DNA from 3 places in the Lysinibacillus sp. NPDC092081 genome. Region 1 is predicted to be linked to each of the others. Evidence: riboswitches for the same ligand, from Rfam matches in the RefSeq annotation. Region 1 holds a riboswitch; each other region holds the start of a gene.

Region 1 (6,923 bases):
CCATGCATTATTCACCTACTCTACAAAATTTACTTTTCTACCACTAATTGTAACCTATCAGAGGACGAACCACGTAAACTAATAAAAAGTTTCTTCCTGTGGACCATTGATATCTCACAAAAGTTACCTCCACGTTTCTATGAAACCAAAAAGTGCGTACTTTTTTTTGCAATGGCATGAAAGCATAATAAGAAAGCAACCAAAGCACTAACAAAAATCGGAGGACAGAAAAATGATCAATCATTTACAAGATACAATCACATTAAATAATGGCTTACAAATGCCAGGAATGGGTTTAGGCGTATTTCAAGTAGAGAATGATGCTACAGCAGAAATGGTGAAAAATGCGATTGAGGTCGGTTACCGTAGCATCGATACTGCAGCCATTTATGGCAATGAAACGGGGGTTGGTGAAGGTATTAGACAGGCACTAGCAACTACTGGTTTACAACGTGAGGATTTATTTATTACATCAAAAGTATGGAACGATGGCTTGAGCTATGAAGAGACAATTGCAGCATACGAGGACAGCTTAGAAAAATTAGGGCTAGATTATTTAGACCTCTATCTCATTCATTGGCCAGGTAAAAATAAATTTGCAGAAGCTTGGAGAGCACTCGAAGATTTATATGAGCAAGGAAAGATTAAAGCTATTGGGGTATGTAATTTCCATGTGACACACTTACAGGATCTTCTTAAAACAGCTCGTATCACACCAGTTATTAACCAAGTGGAATTCCATCCACGATTACAACAAGCTGAGCTACGTTCATTCTGCGAAGAGCACAATATACAAATGGAAGCTTGGGCACCATTAATGCAAGGTGGGCTGCTTGATAACGAAACTATTTCAACAATAGCTGAAAAATACGGGAAAACAAATGCTCAAGTGATCTTACGTTGGGATATTCAAAACGGTATCATCACAATTCCAAAATCTGTGCGTAAAGAACGTATGATTCAAAACGCTGATATTTTTGATTTCACACTAACTGATGAAGAGATGGCGATCATTAACGCTATGAATCTAGAACAACGTGTTGGACCAAACCCAGATGAGTTTGACTTTGTCATGTAAACGATAGCTTGTAAACGTAAAAGAGACTGTCTAATTTTCTTCTCTTAGACAGTCTCTTTCCAATCTATTTAAGATGTATGCATCATCGCGATATCTTCATCACGTTGCATTAACAGTACATCTTCACCTTTATCTTGCATCATTTCGATATGTTTTTCACCCCAGGTGCAAAGGATGTTCAGCACAGGGTCCATCTCTTGACCATAAGGCGTTAGCGAATATTCAACTTTTGGCGGTACTTGATTGAAAACCTTGCGATTAATTAATCCAGACTGTTCTAATTCTCGCAATTGGCTTGTTAGCATTTTTTGTGAAATGCCTGGAATCAATCGGCGAAATTCATTTGTACGAATCTGACCATGGTGGTTAAGATGACAAAGAATAATAGGTTTCCATTTGCCCCCAATGACTTCAAGAGTGGCTTCTACACCAATATTATAAACTTTTTTCATTGTAAACCCCCTGTAATATTCAAAAGTAACTAAAAGTACCCTACATTACTTTCTGGCATGTATGAATATTACTATACACTATATAAAAAATCAAAGGAGATATTAATAGAATGAAAGATACAAAAATGCCGAATGCTAGACTAACATTACTCGCACTTGCAATCAGTGCATTTGGTATCGGCTCTACAGAATTTATAAGCGTAGGACTTCTTCCGTTAATTACAAAAGATTTTGACATAACATTAAGTACCGCTGGTTTAACTGTATCCATATATGCATTAGGGGTAACGATTGGTGCACCGCTTTTAACAGCATTAACATCGCGCATTAGTCGCAAAAACGTGTTACTGCTTGTTATGGTGCTGTTTATTATCGGTAATTTACTTGCAGCCTTAGCACCCTCATTCTCATTACTACTAACCGGGCGTGTTATTTCAGCATTAGCACATGGTGTGTTTATGTCCATTGCCTCTGTCATAGCCGCAGATGTTGTGGCACCTAATAAACGAGCAAGTGCAATAGCTTTTATGTTTACAGGGCTAACATTAGCAACTGTCACTGGTGTCCCGCTAGGAACTTTTATTGGACAAGTAACAGACTGGCGAATGTCGTTCATTTTCATTGTTATAATTGGTATTATCGGGTTAATTAGTAATGCTCTCCTTGTGCCTAGTCAGTTATCTAAAGGCAATCCAATATCTATTCGCGATATTGGGAAAGTATTAGGGAACATACAAATGCTACTAATTCTCTTTATTACTGCAATCGGATACGGCGGCGTGTTTGTAGTATACACATATGTTTCCCCTATATTAGAGCAATATATGGGCTACTCACCTCAAGCAATTGTCATTATCTTAGTTGTATTCGGTATTTGTGTTGCTATCGGTAATACATTGGGTGGTCATTTTGCTAACAATAATCCATTACGTTCTATCTTTATTATCTTTATCGGCTTAGCATTAGCACTACTCGGCATCGGCTTCTTTTTAGAATCATCAATCATTGGATTAATGATGGTCTTTATGATGGGGTTATTTATGTTTATGAATGTACCGGGATTACAGCTTTATGCCGTTCAGCTTTCAGAAAAATATGTACCATCAGCTATTTCAATGGCCTCAGCATTAAATATTTCGGCCTTTAACATTGGCATTTTTCTAGGATCATACATCGGAGGGTTTATCGTTCGCTACCAATCATTAGCTTATACTCCTATATACGGTTTCGGTATGGTGATGCTTGCCGCAGCTACTACGTTCCTATGGTTAATCTTTGATAAAAACAAACTTTGAAGATTCATCGGAACAATTTTAGCTTTTATCAACTACGGCGACTCCTTGGGGATCAGTCACAGATGATACCCTTCATCGGATGCCCCCAGGAAAGCGCCCAATCAGCCATTAACACCGAAAGTCTTTCTTGTACATAAGATACTGTATCAGCTATAGGATAGGAGGAATTTAGTTGTATTACAATCCTTATCCGTATTTTGTCTATCCTAATTTTTATCCAACATGGGTAATGGCAAATCAACCAACTACTCAACAACCTTCTAGACATCTAGCAATGCCGACAAACCCAACGAATAGAAGTCCATTTCCAATCGTCAATACAAATAAATTGAAAACTTCCGCAAAACGTATCAAGGTTATTATGCAGCAAGCACAATTACTTACGGATAAAATTGATGAATCCGAGCAATTTGCACATGATCTTATGAACGCTGCACAACAATCAAATAAAACAGAAGTTGAAAAGTTAATTGCGTCAGCAGGCATTACTGTAAAATTCGAAACAAACTATACACCAGATGGATTTCGTATAACATTTACTGAAAGTAGCTGCTGTAAGCTAACATTAATTTTGGGTTGGTGAAGTTTAACTGAAGAATTGGCCCTATAAAGCAGGGCCTCTTTCAGATTTATTGACCGTAAAGAAACCTCTCCCAAAACTCGTATAAAAATGCATCTAAAGTTCGAGGCTTTTTCCCTAGCAAACGATGAACAGTGTCTGTCGGTTTCTCTGGTATCGCTACAGACATTGTCTGAATCTCTACAATATGACTTGCCAGCCAAGAAGGCATTCGATCACATTCTATTAAATTTTGCCGTAATATATCTGGATTCATATCAATATAGCGGATTGGGCGATTAAGAAGTGTAGATATTTTTTCTGCTATTTCTGCATAACTAAACATCTCTTCACCTGTAAGTGTATATATTTGTCCAGCCAAATTCTTGTTCATTAAAACTTCTACTGCAACATCTGCAATATCTCTGCAATCAATAAAATTACATTGTGCTTCTTTCATGCAACCCAAAAACGTCCCTTGTGAAGAAATTGTTGGCGCCAATCGCAGTAGGTTTTGCATAAATGCATATGGACGTAAAATAGTATATTGTAAATTAGATTCTATTAATGTTTGTTCAATTTCTTGATGCCAAAGCGCTACAGTTACCGGACTAATTTCCTGATACAGTGGACTAGATATTTTCACAATGTGCTTAATACCAACTTCTGTAGCTTTGCGAACAATTGATTTTTCAATTTCAACTTGTTCAGGACTATTAGATAGCGCCAGAAAAAGTTGGCTAGCCCCAGTGAGTGCACGGTGTAACGAATTCAGATCGGAGATATCTTCTGATACAAACTCAATGCTAGAAGAATCTAAATCTCTAACTTCATTTATTAACTTTTCAGGATTTCTACTAACTGCTCGTGTAGGCACCCCCCGCTCCATTAAACGTTTTACTAACTCACTACCAATTGCTCCTGTTGCTCCAATAACCACTATCATTTTTTATCTCCTCCATTTTGAACATTATTATGAATGACACACTTCCATCTCCACGCTACTAGTGTACAAGCGATTGTTGCAGATAGAGGTAAGTCAATCCAAACAAAATTTAAAGCACTAATTTGCTGACTCTGAATAAAAAACTCTAATAAACCAAATAATATACTGGCAGCTATTAGACCGAATAAAAATCCTATGACAGAAAATAAGCCTACCACTCTAGTTTTGTGCTCAAACACAATCCAACTTCTAAAATTCCCACGCTTTTGTAACCATAATCCGATTAGCAAAGCAAACAGTGCTGAAGCCCCTCCAATAGTGGTACAAGCTCTTATAGATAATGCAACATCACTAGTAAATAGCCCACCAATACCAGCCATGATGGAAGGCATCACATACGCTAACAATACTTCTTGCCAAAGAACGAAAGCTTTTTGACCATTATCAGAAGCATTTTTGCAATGAATGTTCTCCACTCCATTAACAGATTTCATTGTTTATATAAAACCTCCTTTTTTCACCCAACAATATAATTAGGCACCTAACTATATTGCAGAAAGGAAAGCTAGCTTTTTCTAGCTAACCTTTCAACAGCACCTCTATTTGTTTAAACTATCTTCATTTACTACAATTCCTTGTGTAATTCTATCTAACAAATCAAGGAATACTTTACGCTCTTCGATACTTAATAAGCTAACTATTGATTCCAACCAGGCAAAATGCTCCGGAGCCATTTCTATAAGTTTCTCTCTCCCCTTCTCAGTTAGAGTTACTAATTTTAGACGGCCATCTTCGGGGCTTAATCGTCGAGAAACTAGGCCATCTCTTTTTAAAATATCAATAAGGCCTGTAACCGTAGCTCTTGTAATTCCAAGATGCTCTGCCAATTGTGAAGGTAATTCCTCCCCTCCATGGTCTTCAAGATCTGCTAATAATCGATAACGTCCTGTAGATAAATCAAATTTAGAGAAATGGTTCTCTGCAGCATTTCCAAGCATAGCTCCAGCTGCCATCAATCTAGATGCGACAAGTATAGACTGTGCATCAACATCTAGTTGATAGCGTTCTATTTGACGCTTAGATTGGATAAACGAAGGAACTGCATTCATATCATTCACTTTATTTTTATCATTAATCATGAGAATAGTATGGCACCTAACTACTTTTGTGTCAAATAATCTTTTATTTTTTTCCCGTATAGTTACATGTAGAGATATAAAAGCTAGCGTCATTATAAAAATTTTTACAACCGGAGTTTTTAACCTTGTATCCCTATTGAACTTGTAAACTATAAACAAATATGTTAAAGTGTTCGTAAACATTATTTCTGAAAATTCTTATATCGCATTTTCTTATCAAGAGAGACAGAGGGATTGGCCCTATGAAGTCTCAGCAACCAGCCTATAGGTATGGTGCTAATTCCAATTGGCAAAAATTTAGCCTTGAAGATGAGAAGACTTACTTCAGTTGCTTTGCACAAGAGTCCTCTTCTTTAAGGAGGACTCTTTTTTATTGTTGCATTCAAAATAATTAAAAGAAAGCAGGGAACTACTATGGCAAACGAACTTTTACAAGCGATTCAACTATTAAAATCAAAAGAATGGGTAGATTTAACACATACATTTGGTCCAAATTCTCCACATTTCTTTATGTTGGATGATGCAAAATTTGAAACATTATTTTCGCACGATGATGGCTTCTTTGCACAGCAATTCACTTTCACTGGGCAATACGGAACACATATCGACCCACCTATCCATTTTGTGCGAGATACACGCTATTTAGAAGATTTGGATCTAAAAGAACTAGTGCTACCACTAATCGTTATTGATAAATCGAAGGAAGCTGAAATTAATAACGATTACTCGTTAAGTGTTCAAGATATTCTTGACTTTGAAGCTGAATATGGAGAAATTGAAGCAGGTACCTTTGTTGCGCTGCGTACCGATTGGAGTAAACGTTGGCCAGATAAGGAGTCTTTCAGCAACAAGGACGCTGATGGTAATAATCATATTCCTGGCTGGGGATTAGAATCGTTACAATTTTTATTCAACGAACGAAAAGTGAGTGCTATTGGCCACGAAACTTTTGATACAGATTCAGCAGCTGATTTTCGTAAAAATGGTAAATTAGACAGCGAATATTTTGTGCTAGAGCAAGATACTTACCAAATTGAGCTTATGACAAATTTAGATAAGTTACCTCCAAAAGGCGCTGCTATATTCAATATTGTGCCAAAGCCTGAAAAAGCATCTGGATTCCCTGTCCGTTCATTTGCAATATTACCTTAATATAGCAACAGGTCTGATTCAATAAATATTGAATCAGACCTTTCTTAATTTAAAATTTATTTAGATGAATTCTTTCTTTTGAAAACAAAATAAACGATCAACATAATTATGATGAACAATACTATGAGATAAATACTGTAGCGGGATAAATATAACCCAACATAATGCCATTTCTCTCCAAGTACCTTCCCTAAGGTAATAAAAGTAAATGTCCATATAGTTGCTCCCGTATAAGCAAAGAAAGCAAATTTTTTATAAGGATAATTATTAATAGCCGCAATATATGCTGTAAGATGACGCAC
Region 2 (6,923 bases), on a different contig from region 1:
TTTTTGCTACTTCTAGCTCAATTCCTAATTTATTTTTAAGCTCTTCACGCTTTTCGTTTAATATATGGTAAATTCCTTGACCTACCGTTCCAAATCCTAATATAGCTGCCTTTATAGTTGCCATTCCTATTCCCTCCAACTTACATTCCGCAGTTTCATTATATTTATTTCGTCTCAGCTTAATTCTTATAGATTTTGAATTGTGCGCCGACTATACAAAGCAGGTCAGTTTGCCGTGTTTCTAACACTTCGTCTTCAGACAGATATTTAGTCATGGCGTTTCACTTTCGCTACAAAAGACATCCTGAATGAAGATACACTGTGAAACAAACAAATTCAAATAATTCAAAAATCAACTTAAAGAAAATTGTAACGTAAATACATACATTGCACAAGAAAAATCTTTCTAGGGTGGACATTTGTTTCCTGTAGACGTGCAAAGGAAATCGTTTTCATTCCTTTTATTATGTGATTTTTCACTTGATCTATAATAATTGAACAAATTTTGACGAATCTTTATCTAAAAAACAAATGCCTTTCTTCTATTATATATGTATGTAAAGACATTCATAAAAATTGTTCTTTTGAAATATATTAATAAAAATTTTTTCTGTATATCTTCATCGTCTAATTTAAAAAGCCCATTCCCTGTAGCAGCAGAGAATGAGCCCAATTATATGAGGGATAATTAACTAGCTTTGGCTAGCAATTTATAACGATATTGTATTAAAGCTTGTTGCACCAATCTTATTTCCTCTTGCGTAAAATTTGGTATTGCATACGTACGTTCAACTAATTGGAATGTGCCGTATTTTAAATAATACTCTGTCGCAGGTAGAGGAATATGACTTGTTCCATAGCCTTCATAAGCTTCGAAAATTTCTTTTACTGTATAGACTTCCTCGTTGACATAAACAACTTCCTTAAAAGCAGAATGTCCAAAGATCTCTTGCCATTTGCACTCAACTGACGCAAGTATGTTTTGAATGGACATGTTGTTCACAAACACATGACCTTCATTTAGCTCATAAATAAGATAAGATGCAATGTTTTGCGCACTATACACATTTCCCATTTAAAACACTCCTTTATCATCAGTTTTGTAGATAAGAGTAGCTACTGGCTGAGCAGCTACTCCTCTTCGTATATATTCAAAAGTGGGGGAGCACTTATGAAACTAAATTAGTTTGAGCATTGATTGAAAACACTTTACCGATCAACAAGTCGGCGCTTTAAATTGGTTCTAGGTTGGTAGCCCTTCGAACACTTTTCTTATTCCCTAGTATAAAACAAGGAATTAAATAAGTCAATAATACTTATAAAATTACTAGGTATTAATTAATTATCAATTATGCCGAGGCATAATTGCGTCCGGAATGGGATGCTTTAGCACCCGCTGAAAGAAGTTAAAATTTCAGTTATTTCACCAAATGAGGTGAGCGGATGATGCAGCAACGTTTGACGCATTACCAAATGAGGCCAATCGGATGAGAAAATACGTAAACGCTACAACATTAGCCAATATGTTTTATTTATTAAGCTTCTACTTTTTGTTGTGAAGCTGTTACTTGTTCAATAGCTTGTTCTAAATCTGCAATAATGTCCTCTACTGCCTCTAGACCGATAGATAAGCGAATGAGCGACTCGGTTACGCCAGTTTGGATTAGCTCTTCAGCTGATAGTTGCTGATGTGTAGTAGATGCAGGATGAATAATTAATGATTTGGCATCCCCTACATTTGCTACGTGCGAGAATAATTTTACACTATCAATTAATTTACGCCCTGCTTCACGTCCACCTTTTATACCGAATGTAAGTACTGAACCGAAGCCGTTTCTCAAATATTTTTTTGCTAAATCATGGGTAGGGAAATTTTCTAAGCCATTGTAATTTACATATTCCACAGATGGGTGGTTTTGCAAATATTCGGCTACCGCTAATGCATTTTCATTGTGTTTAGGAATACGCAAATGAAGCGTTTCTAAACCTTGTAATAAATTAAATGCTGCATCTGCACTTAATGTTGGTCCAAAGTCACGTAGTAATTGCACACGCAGTTTTGTGGCAAATGCAGCCGCTGCTGTGTCAATACCATAACGCAAACCGTGATAAGAAGCATCTGGCTCAGTAAAGCCTGGGAAACGTCCGCGAGTCCAATCAAACTTCCCTGCATCTACCACAACGCCACCCAAAGTTGTACCATGGCCGCCAATCCATTTTGTAGCGGAATGAACAACGATATCTGCACCGTAGTCAATTGGTGTAGAGCCATATGGTGAAGCAAATGTGCTATCAATAATTAATGGCAGGCCGTTTTCATGTGCTATATTAGCTACCGCTTCAATATCTAGTACCTTTAAACTTGGGTTACCGTAAATTTCAGCGAACACCGCTTTTGTTTTATCAGTAATAGCTGCTCGGAAATTATCTGGATTTGTTTCGTCTACAAAAATTGTTTTAATACCATAGTTCGGTAGTGTGTTTGCGAATAAATTATAAGTACCTCCGTATAAAGAGCTAGCTGCGACAATTTCATCACCTGCCCCTGCAAGATTTAAAATTGAAAATGCGATTGCTGCTGCACCAGATGAAAGTGCTACTGCTGCTGTACCGCCTTCTAATAAAGCGACGCGTTTTTCAAAAACATCTACAGTTGGGTTTGTAATTCGTGTGTAAATATTGCCAGCTTCCTCTAAGGCAAACAGACGTTGCGCATGAGCAGTATCTTTAAAAACGAATGCCGTTGAGCGATATACGGGTACTGTACGAGATCCTGTTACCGGGTCTGGCTCTTGGCCACCGTGTAACAGCAATGTTTCTGGTTTAAAATTTGTCATTGTATACCTCCAAATGGTTATTTTTTTACGATGGTACCGGAGATGAGGAGGATTTTTTCAGTAGAAAACAAAAACCCTCTTCAGTTAAGAAGAGGGTTGCGGTTGCAAGTTTTCCTCCCCTTATCTGCCAGATCCAAGTAAGAATCTGTAGGAATTAGCACCTTAGCAAGTTCGTCACTTACTGGTTGCCGGGCATCATAGGGCCTATCCCTCCGCCGCTCTTGATAAGAGTATGAGATTCAATTTCCATCGTTGTTACACAGTATAAACATAGACTTTTTCTCTGTCAATACTAAAATTTTATTTTTTCCGAAACTTCTGTCTGCTTTTTTACGTAATACGAACGCATACACTATTTTAGGTATTTATTATTTTTATCACCATAGTGTGGGTTTATTTCCGTTTCGACTTATATACATGATATACGTTTTAACAAATGTCATCCCTAACTTTTAGTGATGGGACAATTATTTAGAAAGGAGGATTTTTATGATAAAAGCCGTTATCATTTTTCTTCTTGTTGGTTATTTGATTGGCTGTATTCACGGCTCTAAAGTTGCACAGTTTTTATCCGGGGTAGATTTAAAAAAGACTGGTCATGGCAATGCAGGTGCCTCTAATGCGACACTTTCCCTTGGATGGAAATACGGCATATTAGTTGCACTAATCGATATCGGTAAAGGCGTTGTAGCTATAATCGGTGCACATGTCTATTTAGCAGATATAACACAATTAACAGAAGCACAAGTTTGGCTCTTTATCTATATCGTAACTGCTGGCGTCATTCTAGGTCATAATTTCCCATTTTTTATGGGCTTCAATGGCGGTAAAGGAACTGCTTCAATCATAGGAATATTACTTGCGATTGATTGGAAAATTGGCTTATTTGCACTCATTTTATTTGTTATTTTATCTATCACGACGAACTATTTAATTGTCGGTGTACTTGAATTTTATCTCGTTTTTTGTATAGCCACATATTTATGGATTCCTGGAGTTGGCCCAACGATTATAGCCCTATTACTTTTTGGTATAGCCATCATTTTGCATATCGAAAATATTAAGCGACTGATGATAGGAACTGAGCCTAAAGTGACTTCTGCATTCAAAAAGAAAAAATAATATACTTTGGATATTATTGTCTTTTATATGGCCACATATTTTCTCGCAACTGCCCATTATCGCTATAAATAGGGGGTATTTCACATACTAGTTTTTTTACAATAAATAGACAAATTAACTTTCTTAATAAAGTATTTTACTAGCCGATGTTATAGAAAATTGTAATAGAAAGGATGAAAAAGTATGTCTACTTCTGAACAAGCAAAACCGAAACGTAATTTGAAGCCACTATGGATTGCATTAGCGTTCGCATTACTAATCATCATAACTTTTTTACCTAACAACGGCGATTTACCTATAGCTGGTCAACGGGCTTTGGCTATCTTAGCTTTCGCGGTCATCCTATGGGTTACAGAAGCAGTATCCTATCCCGTTAGCTCTGCCATGATTATTGCTCTCGTGACAATCTTACTAGGCTTAGCCCCGTCAATGGAAGATCCCGCGAAAGTGCTAGGAACATCAGATGCATTAAAATTAGCATTAAGCGGATTTAGTAATTCAGCAGTTGCACTAGTAGCCGCAGCTCTTTTCCTAGCGGCAGCTATGCAAATTACGAATTTACATAAACGTCTTGCGCTATGGATACTTTCACTAGTTGGGACAAAAACGAAAGCCATTGTATTCGGTGCTATTTTAGTATCTATTGCACTCGCATTCTTTGTCCCATCTGCTACTGCACGTGCAGGCGCAGTTGTACCAATACTACTCGGAATGGTAGCAGCATTTGGTTTACCACGTGATAGTCGACTTGCTGCTTTACTTGTTATTACTTCTGTACAAGCTGTTTCCATTTGGAATATCGGTATTAAAACGGCAGCAGCTCAAAATATGGTCGCTTTAAATTTCATCAAAGAACAATTCGGTGTAGATATTTCTTGGGGTGCTTGGTTACTTTACGCTGCCCCCTTCTCAATCATCATGTCGGTGGCTCTATTTTTCATTATGATTACACTAATTAAGCCTGAAACAAGTAATATTGAAGGTGGTAAAGAAGTAATCAAAAAACAGCTTGCGGAACTTGGTCCATTAAAAGCTCCCGAAATTCGATTAATCATCACCTCGGTAGTTTTACTATTTTTCTGGGCTGCAGAGGGCAAACTCCACCCATTCGATACGACAACCGTTACAATCGTTGCAATCGCCATTTTATTAATGCCAAAAATCGGAGTCTATTCGTGGAAGCAAGTTGAACCTCATATTCCTTGGGGGACAATTATCGTCTTTGCAGTAGGAATTATGCTAGGAACAGTCTTGCTTAATACTAAAGGTGCATCGTGGTTATCTGATAAGGTATTCGGTTCACTCGGTTTAGATTCTATGCCGATTCTAGCAACAATCGCCCTTGTTACTTTATTTAATATTATTATTCATTTAGGTTTTGCGAGTGCAACAAGCTTGGCATCTGCACTTGTACCGGTCTTTATCGTTTTAGCCTCAACATTAACGGCTAATGTCGATCAGGTTGGTTTCGTTATCGTGCAACAATTCGTTATTAGCTTTGGCTTCCTCTTACCTATTAGCGCACCGCAAAATATGCTTGCCTATGGTACAGGAGCCTTTACAACAAAGGATTTCTTAAAATCTGGTATTCCATTAACGATTATTGGATATATCCTAGTTCTTCTATTCTCCGCAACGTATTGGAAATGGATTGGCTTATTGTAAGAAGCAGCTAGGGTTTTCTCTTTGGACACCTGAGCACTTCAGGGGGTTCCCCGATCAAAATTCCAGAGCACCCGAGCTTTTGAGATTACGTTAATAACAATTAAAAGCCTTGAAGGAAAAAGTCTACTGTCCTTCAAGGCTTTTATTACTTTATTATTTCAATAAAGCAGGGTTCTTCATCGTACCATTTTTTGCGTAATTCACATGCCAGGAGAGAGCTTTTTCTAGATCGTGTGGCGTATGGTGTCCACCTGTTGCTTCATTGGCATCGTTAAAATACTTCCATAATTGCTCACGATATTCCGGGTGTGCACAGTTATCGATAATGAGCCCAACCCGTTCTTTTGGAGCTAGCCCACGTAAGTCTGCTACTCCCTGCTCTGTTACGATTACGTCTACATCATGCTCTGTATGGTCTACATGCGAAACCATTGGAACGATACTAGAAATATTTCCACCTTTCGCATAAGATTTTGTGACGAAAATGCCTAATCGTGCATTACGTGCAAAGTCTCCGGAGCCGCCGATTCCATTCATCATTTTTGTGCCAGAAACATGCGTAGAATTCACATTTCCATAAATATCCACTTCGAGTGCTGTATTAACAGAAATTAACCCGAGTCGGCGAATAATTTCTGGTTGGTTAGAAATTTCTTGCGGACGTAATACTAGTTTATCTGCATATTTTTCAAAATCACCATAAACTTGGTTACCAACTTCTTCGGAAAGGGTAATAGAAGTAGCAGATGCGAAGTTTACCTTTCCTGCATCAATTAATTCGAATACTGCGTCTTGCAGTACTTCTGAATATACTTCTAAGTTCTCAAACTCAGAATCTTTAAAACCTAATAAAACGGCGTTTGCAACTGAGCCTACACCTGATTGAATTGGTCTTAAGCTTGTTGTTAAACGACCTACTTTAATTTCTTCACGTAGGAAGTTTAATAAATGATTAGCCATAATATCTGTTTCTTCATCCGCAGGAACAATCGTTGATGGCGCATCTAAAATATCTGAAATCACAATGCCTTTTACTTTATTTAAATCTAGTGGTATGCCAATTGCGCCAAGCCGATCGGATACATTTTGTAATGGAATCGGATCTCGTTTCCCCTGTGGTCCCGGTACAAAAATATCATGGACACCCTCTAATGCATCAAGCTGAGCTACATTCAACTCAATAATTATTTGGTCTGCTTCTTGCACAAAAATCGGAGAGTTACCAACTGAAGTTGTAGGAATTAGTAAGCCGTCTTCTGTAATAGCAGCCGCTTCAATAATCGCAAAATCAATAGGACC
Region 3 (6,923 bases), on a different contig from region 1:
GTTATCAAGCCATCACGTTAATAGACTTTTTACGAGAACGCTATAAGAGTCATGCCATTGTTATCCTATCAGCCATTAGCATCATTATCTTTTTATTTTCTGCAATGATGGCACAATGGGTAGGTGGTGCTCGATTAATTGAATCATTAACTGGCTTAAACTACACAACTGCACTCTTTATTTTTGCGATTTCTGTACTAGCTTATGTTATTATTGGGGGATTCCGTGCTGTTGCATTGACGGATACGGTGCAAGGCTCGATTATGGTCATTGGAACAATTATTTTATTAATTGGGACAATCATCGCTGGTGGAGGAATCGATAATATTATGACCTCACTTGTCGCTGAGAATCCGAATCTTGTGTCTCCATTTGGAGCAGAAGGAGAATTAACGCCATTATATGTTTCTACATTTTGGATTTTGATAGGTGTTGGAGTTGTGGGGCTTCCACAAATCGCAGTTCGTGCTATGAGCTATAAAGATTCAAGAAGTATGCATTTAGCCATTATCATTGGCACTATTGCCATTGGGACAATTATGTTTGGGATGCATCTAATAGGTGTTTTAGCTCGTCCAGTGATACCAGGTATTGAGATTGGTGATAAAGTTATGCCGCTGCTGACGTTAAAGGTTTTGCCGCCATTTTTAGCTGGCATTGTTTTAGCAGCACCCATGGCAGCAACGATGTCTACAGTCAACGCGCTACTTATGCTTGTAAGCTCTACAGTAGTGAAAGATATTTACTTAAATTATATAAAACCAACAGCTAATGATACGGAAATTAAACGTGCAAGCTTTATTGTTACAGCCGTGATCGGTTTAGTTGTTATCGTATTTGCACTAAATCCACCAGACTTATTAGTATGGCTTAATTTATTTGCTTTTGGCGGACTTGAGGCAGTCTTTATTTGGACCGTCGTATTAGGACTATATTGGAAAAAGGCCAATAAATATGGTGCAATTGCGTCAATGATTTCGGGTATGTCGTTATATATTATCATTGATCGTTTTTATCCTTCTGTCTTTGGTATGCATACTGTGACAATTCCGATTGCCGCTTCATTATTGATATTTGTTATTGTCAGCTTATTAACGAGCCATAAATTTAAAGAAGAAAAATTATTTATCTAACTTATAAAACGCCGTAGAGTGAATATCTACGGCGTTTTATATTGTAGAAGATAAGAGATGGATAGAACTTTCGAAATGATGGATAGAACGTCCAAAGTCGTGGATAGATAGAATCTCTGAAATGATGGATAGAACGTTCAAAGTGAAGGAAAGACCCTCCGAAGTGAAGGAAAGAACCCATGCCGGATAGCCTCTCCGAATTAAAGGATTGAGCAACCAACGTTTATAAACAAGCGAAAACGCCGTAGAGATAAAGTATCTACGGCGTTTTTTTAATGAAGAACTATGTAATCATACGCATTTTTAGTTAACAAAGTAATCGTTACGATAATAAACAATACGCGAACAAAGCCGCTACCTTTTTTAATCGCAACACGCGAGCCTACCATTGCGCCGGCAATTTGAGCTACACCCATCAGTAATCCATAAATATAATGAATCTGACCTAAGAAGGCGAACATTAAAAGACCAGCAAAATTACTTGCTAAGTTTAAAAATTTGGCATTTCCTGCTGCCTTTAAAAAATCGAAGCCGACTAATAAAAAGCTAAAAATTAAAAATGAGCCAGTTCCTGGACCAAGAAATCCATCATAAAAACCAATGCTAAATAATAACAGCATGAATAACACTAAATGAGTAAACTTTAAATTTTTGACCGCAGCTACTGAACCCCAGTCTTTTTTAAAGATTGTATAGACTGCAACAGCAGCAAGCATTATGAGCATAAGTGGTTTTAGTAATTCAGGATTGATTAAATGCACAGTCCAAGCTCCAAAAAGTGACCCCACAAAGGCTAAAGGAAAGTATTTGATAACCGAACGAATTTCTAGCTGACCGGAATGATAAAAAGAAATGGTAGATGTCAGAGAACCCATGGTACCAGCAAGTTTATTGGTCGCAACCGCTGCAGCTGGATTTAAACCAGCAAACATAAGGGCAGGTAATGCAATTAAGCCACCACCTCCAACGACTGCATCCACAAAGGCGGCTAAAAAACCAAAAGAAATTAATAATATGACAACATTTAAATCTACTTCAAATAGCATGTTTGCACCTCTTTATTTAGTTACTACTGAAATAGTAACTAAAATTAACTTAGCTGTAAAGACTATTTTTTCGTTGGCTTATCTTCATAGCTTTAAATTATAATAAAGGAAATGGAGGGATCGAATGGTTGAATTAATCACCCAATTAAAAGAACTGGGATTCACAGAATATGAAGCAAAGGCCTATACTGCACTCGTACAAAATAGTCATGTTAGTGCCTATCAAGTAAGTAAAAATTCCGGTATCCCACGTGCAAGAATATATGACATACTTGATGTACTCGTTGAAAAAGGATTAGTACTAAAAGAGGAAACTGTCGATCAAACGACTTACTCTTCCATTCCTGTTGCTGTGTTTTTACAACAAATTCAGCAACGCTGGCAATCGAATTTCACGTCGATTAGTGATCAATTAGAAAAATTAGAGATAAAAGAGCAGGAAGCGGAGCATAAGGTTGTCACGCTAAAAGGAAAAGAAGCAATCGTCAATTATTGTCAGTCATTATTAAAAAAAGCGGAGAAAAAAGTACTATTATCGATGTGGGAAGATATGTATGAAGAATTGCGAGAAGATATACATGTGGTCTCTCAGCATATTCCGGTTCATGGCATTACCTTGTATGTGGATGAAAATATTGCATCCATTGACCAACATCGTATTACACAATATACGAGGAGAGTTTCCACGCCACATTGGTTTATTCTGTCTATAGATGGTCAGGAGATGATTTATGGTCACTCACCGTCAAATCAGGAAATGGCTTTTATTACAAATGATCCTGTTCATATCTATTTATTAGAAGATTATATATGGCATGACGTGCTTGTCAATCGACTATTAAAGCGCGATGATAAGGAGCTTGGGGAATGGATTACTAAAGAACGAAAAGCCTTTTTCTTAGAATGAAAGTATTGAAAAAGAATCTGCAAGCCATCATTACAGAAGGCGAGCAGATTCTTATTTTTTGTTAAACAGTAATTTTTATATTAATAAAATACTTTATCAACATTGTATTTAGCGCGGAATGAATTGATCGCGTACGTTTCGTAAATTTCACGTTCCATTGGATCTTCCACTTCATACACTTCAATTTTGAAAATTTCATCACGATGATTTTTCATTGGTGACACATTGTCCTCGAAATGCTTTTTAATACGTTGACGAATTTTACGTGCTTTACCGACAAATAATAGTTCGTTTTCTTCATTGTAGAATAAGAAAATACCACCGTTTTCACGTGTGATTTTATGGAAATCAATAAAACCATGGTACGGTGTGATTGGTACATCACCTGGCTTTAAATCTTGTTCGCGTTGGCGAATTACTAAATCTGGTTTTGGAAATTCAATTTTAATCAAACTATTCACGTTCCTCTCTGTTACTAAAGGTATATGTTAACATAATTACAGCATGTTTACCATAGAATAAACATAGTTCGCTTCAGAATTAGTGTTTAACAAATTACATAATGACATGCATGATTGATAACAAAATATTCTATGTATTATTGATATTCTTAATTGTTCATGTTACAATTCTTTTTAATTAAATAATCTTATCATGAGAAGTTGAGGGATTTGGCCCGATGACGCTTCAGCAACCTCTAACAAAAGTTAGAAAGGTGCTAATTCCAGCAAAGGATTTGTCCTTTGAGAGATAAGAGTGAACGTGGAAAAATCCTTCTCATTCTATCTCAAATGGAATGAGGGGGATTTTTTAATTTCATCGTTTGACATAATCAACTTTGCGCAGGGCCCGTGCATTGATACTAAAGCACTAAATGATTTTAACAGAGAGAAATTAAAGAGAGGGGAATGCAAGATGCCAATTAATATTCCGAAAAACTTACCAGCTGGAGAACATTTACGTGAGGAAAAAATCTTCGTAATGGAAGAGGATAGAGCAAAAACCCAACAAATCCGTCCGTTAAATATATTAATTTTTAATTTAATGCCGGAAAAAGAAAAAACAGAGCTACAATTACTACGTTTATTAGGTAATACACCGTTACAAGTGAATATTACATTTTTAAATACAGCTACGCATGAATCGAAAAATGTCAGTAAATCACATTTACAGTTATTTTACACGACCTTCAATCAAATTCGTCATCGCCGCTATGATGGCATGATTATTACGGGTGCCCCAGTAGAAAAAATGGCATTTGAAGACGTGAACTACTGGCAGGAAATTTCAGAAATCATGGATTGGTCCAAAACAAACGTAACATCGGTTTTACATATATGTTGGGGTGCACAGGCAGCGTTATACCATCATTACGGTATCGGTAAAATTGAGCTTCCCGCTAAATGCTCAGGTGTATATTCTCATGTCATTACGGATTTAACAGTGGATTTAGTACGTGGCTTTAGTGATTCATTTACGGCACCACATTCACGTTATACATCTGTATCAATTGATGAAGTACTCAATCATCCTGATTTACGATTACTATCTTATTCAGAAGATGCTGGTGTTTTCATCGTGCAATCTAAGGATAATAAAAACATTATGATTACTGGCCATCTGGAATATGATGCGACAACGTTAGCTGATGAATATAGTCGTGATGTTGCGAAAGGATTAGATATTGATGTACCTGTGAATTACTTTCCACATGATAATCCAGCAAATGAACCGATTAATTCGTGGCGTGCCCATACACATTTATTATTCTCGAATTGGTTGAACTACTATGTATACCAAGAAACACCATACGAGTGGGATTTCGTTGATGAAATTGAATATCATATTTAATATCAAATAAAAATGATGACCTTGATATTACAGGGTCATCATTTTTTTTCGCATTTATGCTGTTAATTTTCTGATGAATTTTTATTTTTATCACTGTTTGGAGTATTGCCGGTATCGCTATCATTTTGTGTAGTATTGCTGCTACTATCAATTTGAGTAGAATTATCGTAATTACTAGTACTTGCATTTTGAGAAGTATTTCCGGTATTGTCGCTACTTGCATTTTGAGAAGTATTTCCGGTATTGCTGCTACTGTCAGTTTGAGTAGAATTATCGTTATTTCTATTACTTTCATTTTGAGTAGAATTCCCGGCATTGTTGCTACTTGCATTTTGAGTAGAATTATCGTTATTATTGCTACCTGCACCTTGTGTGGCATTTCCGTTATTACTACCGCTTTCATTCTGTGTACTACAAGTATTATTTCCTGGATTACCGTTAATTTTGCGAATTTTCGCGACAAGTAGTAAAACTAATGGTAATAAGATTGCGAAAATAAAGGAAAAAATAGGCCAGGTTTCTTTATTGTAAATATCTGAATGTATGATATTTGGATGAACAATTTGTGAAAGTCCAAGGATAATCATTCCGAATGGAAAAATGAGCGGTCGATGATTGTTAATTTTACATATTTGTGCGATGCCGATGACCCCAGCGTAAAAAAACATAAAAGTTTTAATATAAATTGATATTATCCACATGGCTGCCATAATAACTTCAATACGCTGCAAAAAATTCCCGATTGAAATTCTTTGGGCTAATGAATAGCTAGGAAATGTCCTAGAAGCAGTATTTGCCGGACCTAAGACAAGGATAGCCAGTGTGATGATAGCAATTAAGACAATCCCTCCAAGAATTGTGCCAATGTAAAAACCTTTTTGTGCTGATTCATGGACGTTAACAGTAGAAGGAAAAATCATTAATAATATGACAAGTGGGAATGAAAAAATACCCATTAATCGAATAATACTAAAGAATAATGATTTTGCTGGTGCTTCCATTATTGGCTGTAGATTTTCCATATGGACGGATGGTGAAATACAAACTACAAAAAAAATAAAAATTATAATAAACATTGGGAATAGTATTTCTGCAGAACGGGCAAAAACTTCAATTCCTAGAAATGCTGCATAAATAATGATAATACTGAACAGAAAAGCAAAGGCCATCGTAGGTGTTTCAGGCATAACTGATGTTTTCATGAAAATGCCAATGAAATATAATAATTCACCGGCAGAAAGAAAGGATAGAATAATAAAGCCAATCGAAGTTATTTTTCCGAAAAAGCGACCTAATATCTTTTCATTAGCCTCTACAAATGTAAGGGTAGGTGTCCGTTTTCCTACAGTAACGAAAAGCTTTATTAAGAGTAAACTTAAAACGACACTAATGATCGCTGCAATCCAGGCATCTTGTTTTGTTTCACTTGTTACACTAGCAGGGCTAATTAAAATAGCAGTCCCGATTGAAGAGAGAAGGGTAATGATCATAAATTGTCTTGAACTAATTATTTCTTTTTCCATATGAACGCTACCCCTTTTCTCTTTACATAAAGTTCCTTATTATTTTGTCAGGGAGACAATGAAATCTTTAATTGGTGAAAAAATAAAAGTAAGCAAGTCTAGTGGGCTTGGAATTTTGACCCTTAATAAGACCCTCATATTTAATGCAGCGCCGATCAATAAAAAAATTAAAAAAATAAAAATCGTTTTCGTTTGATGGATACGGTTGGTCCAATGGTTCTTGGCATTCGAAGACCTGCTTCTATTAACACCTCAAAGGATATCTCCATGATGAGTGCCTCGACTATGGCAGGGAAGGGGACTTCTTCTCGTTGAGATCAACACTTATCAGCATAGGAGTTCACTATGCTGTTTAACTTTCTGGAGAATCTTTATTTTTATCACCGTTTGGAGTATTGCCGGTATCGCTATCATTCTGTGTAGTATTGCTTGAAGCGTTATCACTTTTACTCGGTGAAGGATT

What was found. A riboswitch is a leader RNA that binds a small molecule or an ion and turns the genes downstream of it on or off. The one in region 1 is predicted to bind S-adenosylmethionine.
Region 2: it holds a riboswitch for S-adenosylmethionine, as region 1 does, so the genes downstream of both, ACIQLB_RS23610 (O-acetylhomoserine aminocarboxypropyltransferase/cysteine synthase family protein) here and ACIQLB_RS10895 (cyclase family protein) in region 1, are expected to answer to the same signal.
Region 3: it holds a riboswitch for S-adenosylmethionine, as region 1 does, so the genes downstream of both, metA (homoserine O-acetyltransferase MetA) here and ACIQLB_RS10895 (cyclase family protein) in region 1, are expected to answer to the same signal.

What each region holds. Positions count from the first base shown of each region.
Region 1 is NZ_JBIVRU010000005.1:126,079-133,001, forward strand. It holds gene ACIQLB_RS10855 (hypothetical protein) at 1-4, opposite strand, end outside; gene ACIQLB_RS10860 (aldo/keto reductase) at 233-1,078, shown strand; gene ACIQLB_RS10865 (winged helix-turn-helix transcriptional regulator) at 1,147-1,530, opposite strand; gene ACIQLB_RS10870 (MFS transporter) at 1,641-2,825, shown strand; gene ACIQLB_RS10875 (YuzC family spore coat inner layer protein) at 2,998-3,408, shown strand; gene ACIQLB_RS10880 (SDR family NAD(P)-dependent oxidoreductase) at 3,455-4,330, opposite strand; gene ACIQLB_RS10885 (hypothetical protein) at 4,327-4,824, opposite strand; gene ACIQLB_RS10890 (MarR family winged helix-turn-helix transcriptional regulator) at 4,930-5,469, opposite strand; SAM riboswitch class I at 5,680-5,785, shown strand; gene ACIQLB_RS10895 (cyclase family protein) at 5,884-6,621, shown strand; gene ACIQLB_RS10900 (DedA family protein) at 6,678-6,923, opposite strand, start outside.
Region 2 is NZ_JBIVRU010000030.1:2,210-9,132, reverse strand. It holds gene ACIQLB_RS23620 (homoserine dehydrogenase) at 1-124, opposite strand, end outside; gene ACIQLB_RS23615 (hypothetical protein) at 689-1,075, opposite strand; gene ACIQLB_RS23610 (O-acetylhomoserine aminocarboxypropyltransferase/cysteine synthase family protein) at 1,536-2,837, opposite strand; SAM riboswitch class I at 2,955-3,068, opposite strand; gene ACIQLB_RS23605 (glycerol-3-phosphate acyltransferase) at 3,327-3,959, shown strand; gene ACIQLB_RS23600 (DASS family sodium-coupled anion symporter) at 4,143-5,624, shown strand; gene scpC (succinyl-CoA:acetate CoA-transferase ScpC) at 5,778-6,923, opposite strand, start outside.
Region 3 is NZ_JBIVRU010000004.1:68,597-75,519, forward strand. It holds gene panF (sodium/pantothenate symporter) at 1-1,133, shown strand, start outside; gene ACIQLB_RS09350 (TSUP family transporter) at 1,406-2,179, opposite strand; gene ACIQLB_RS09355 (TrmB family transcriptional regulator) at 2,304-3,086, shown strand; gene ACIQLB_RS09360 (nucleotide excision repair endonuclease) at 3,167-3,538, opposite strand; SAM riboswitch class I at 3,733-3,843, shown strand; gene metA (homoserine O-acetyltransferase MetA) at 4,002-4,937, shown strand; gene ACIQLB_RS09370 (endospore germination permease) at 5,000-6,460, opposite strand; partial or broken gene ACIQLB_RS09375 (spore germination protein) at 6,655-6,777, opposite strand; gene ACIQLB_RS09380 (endospore germination permease) at 6,813-6,923, opposite strand, start outside.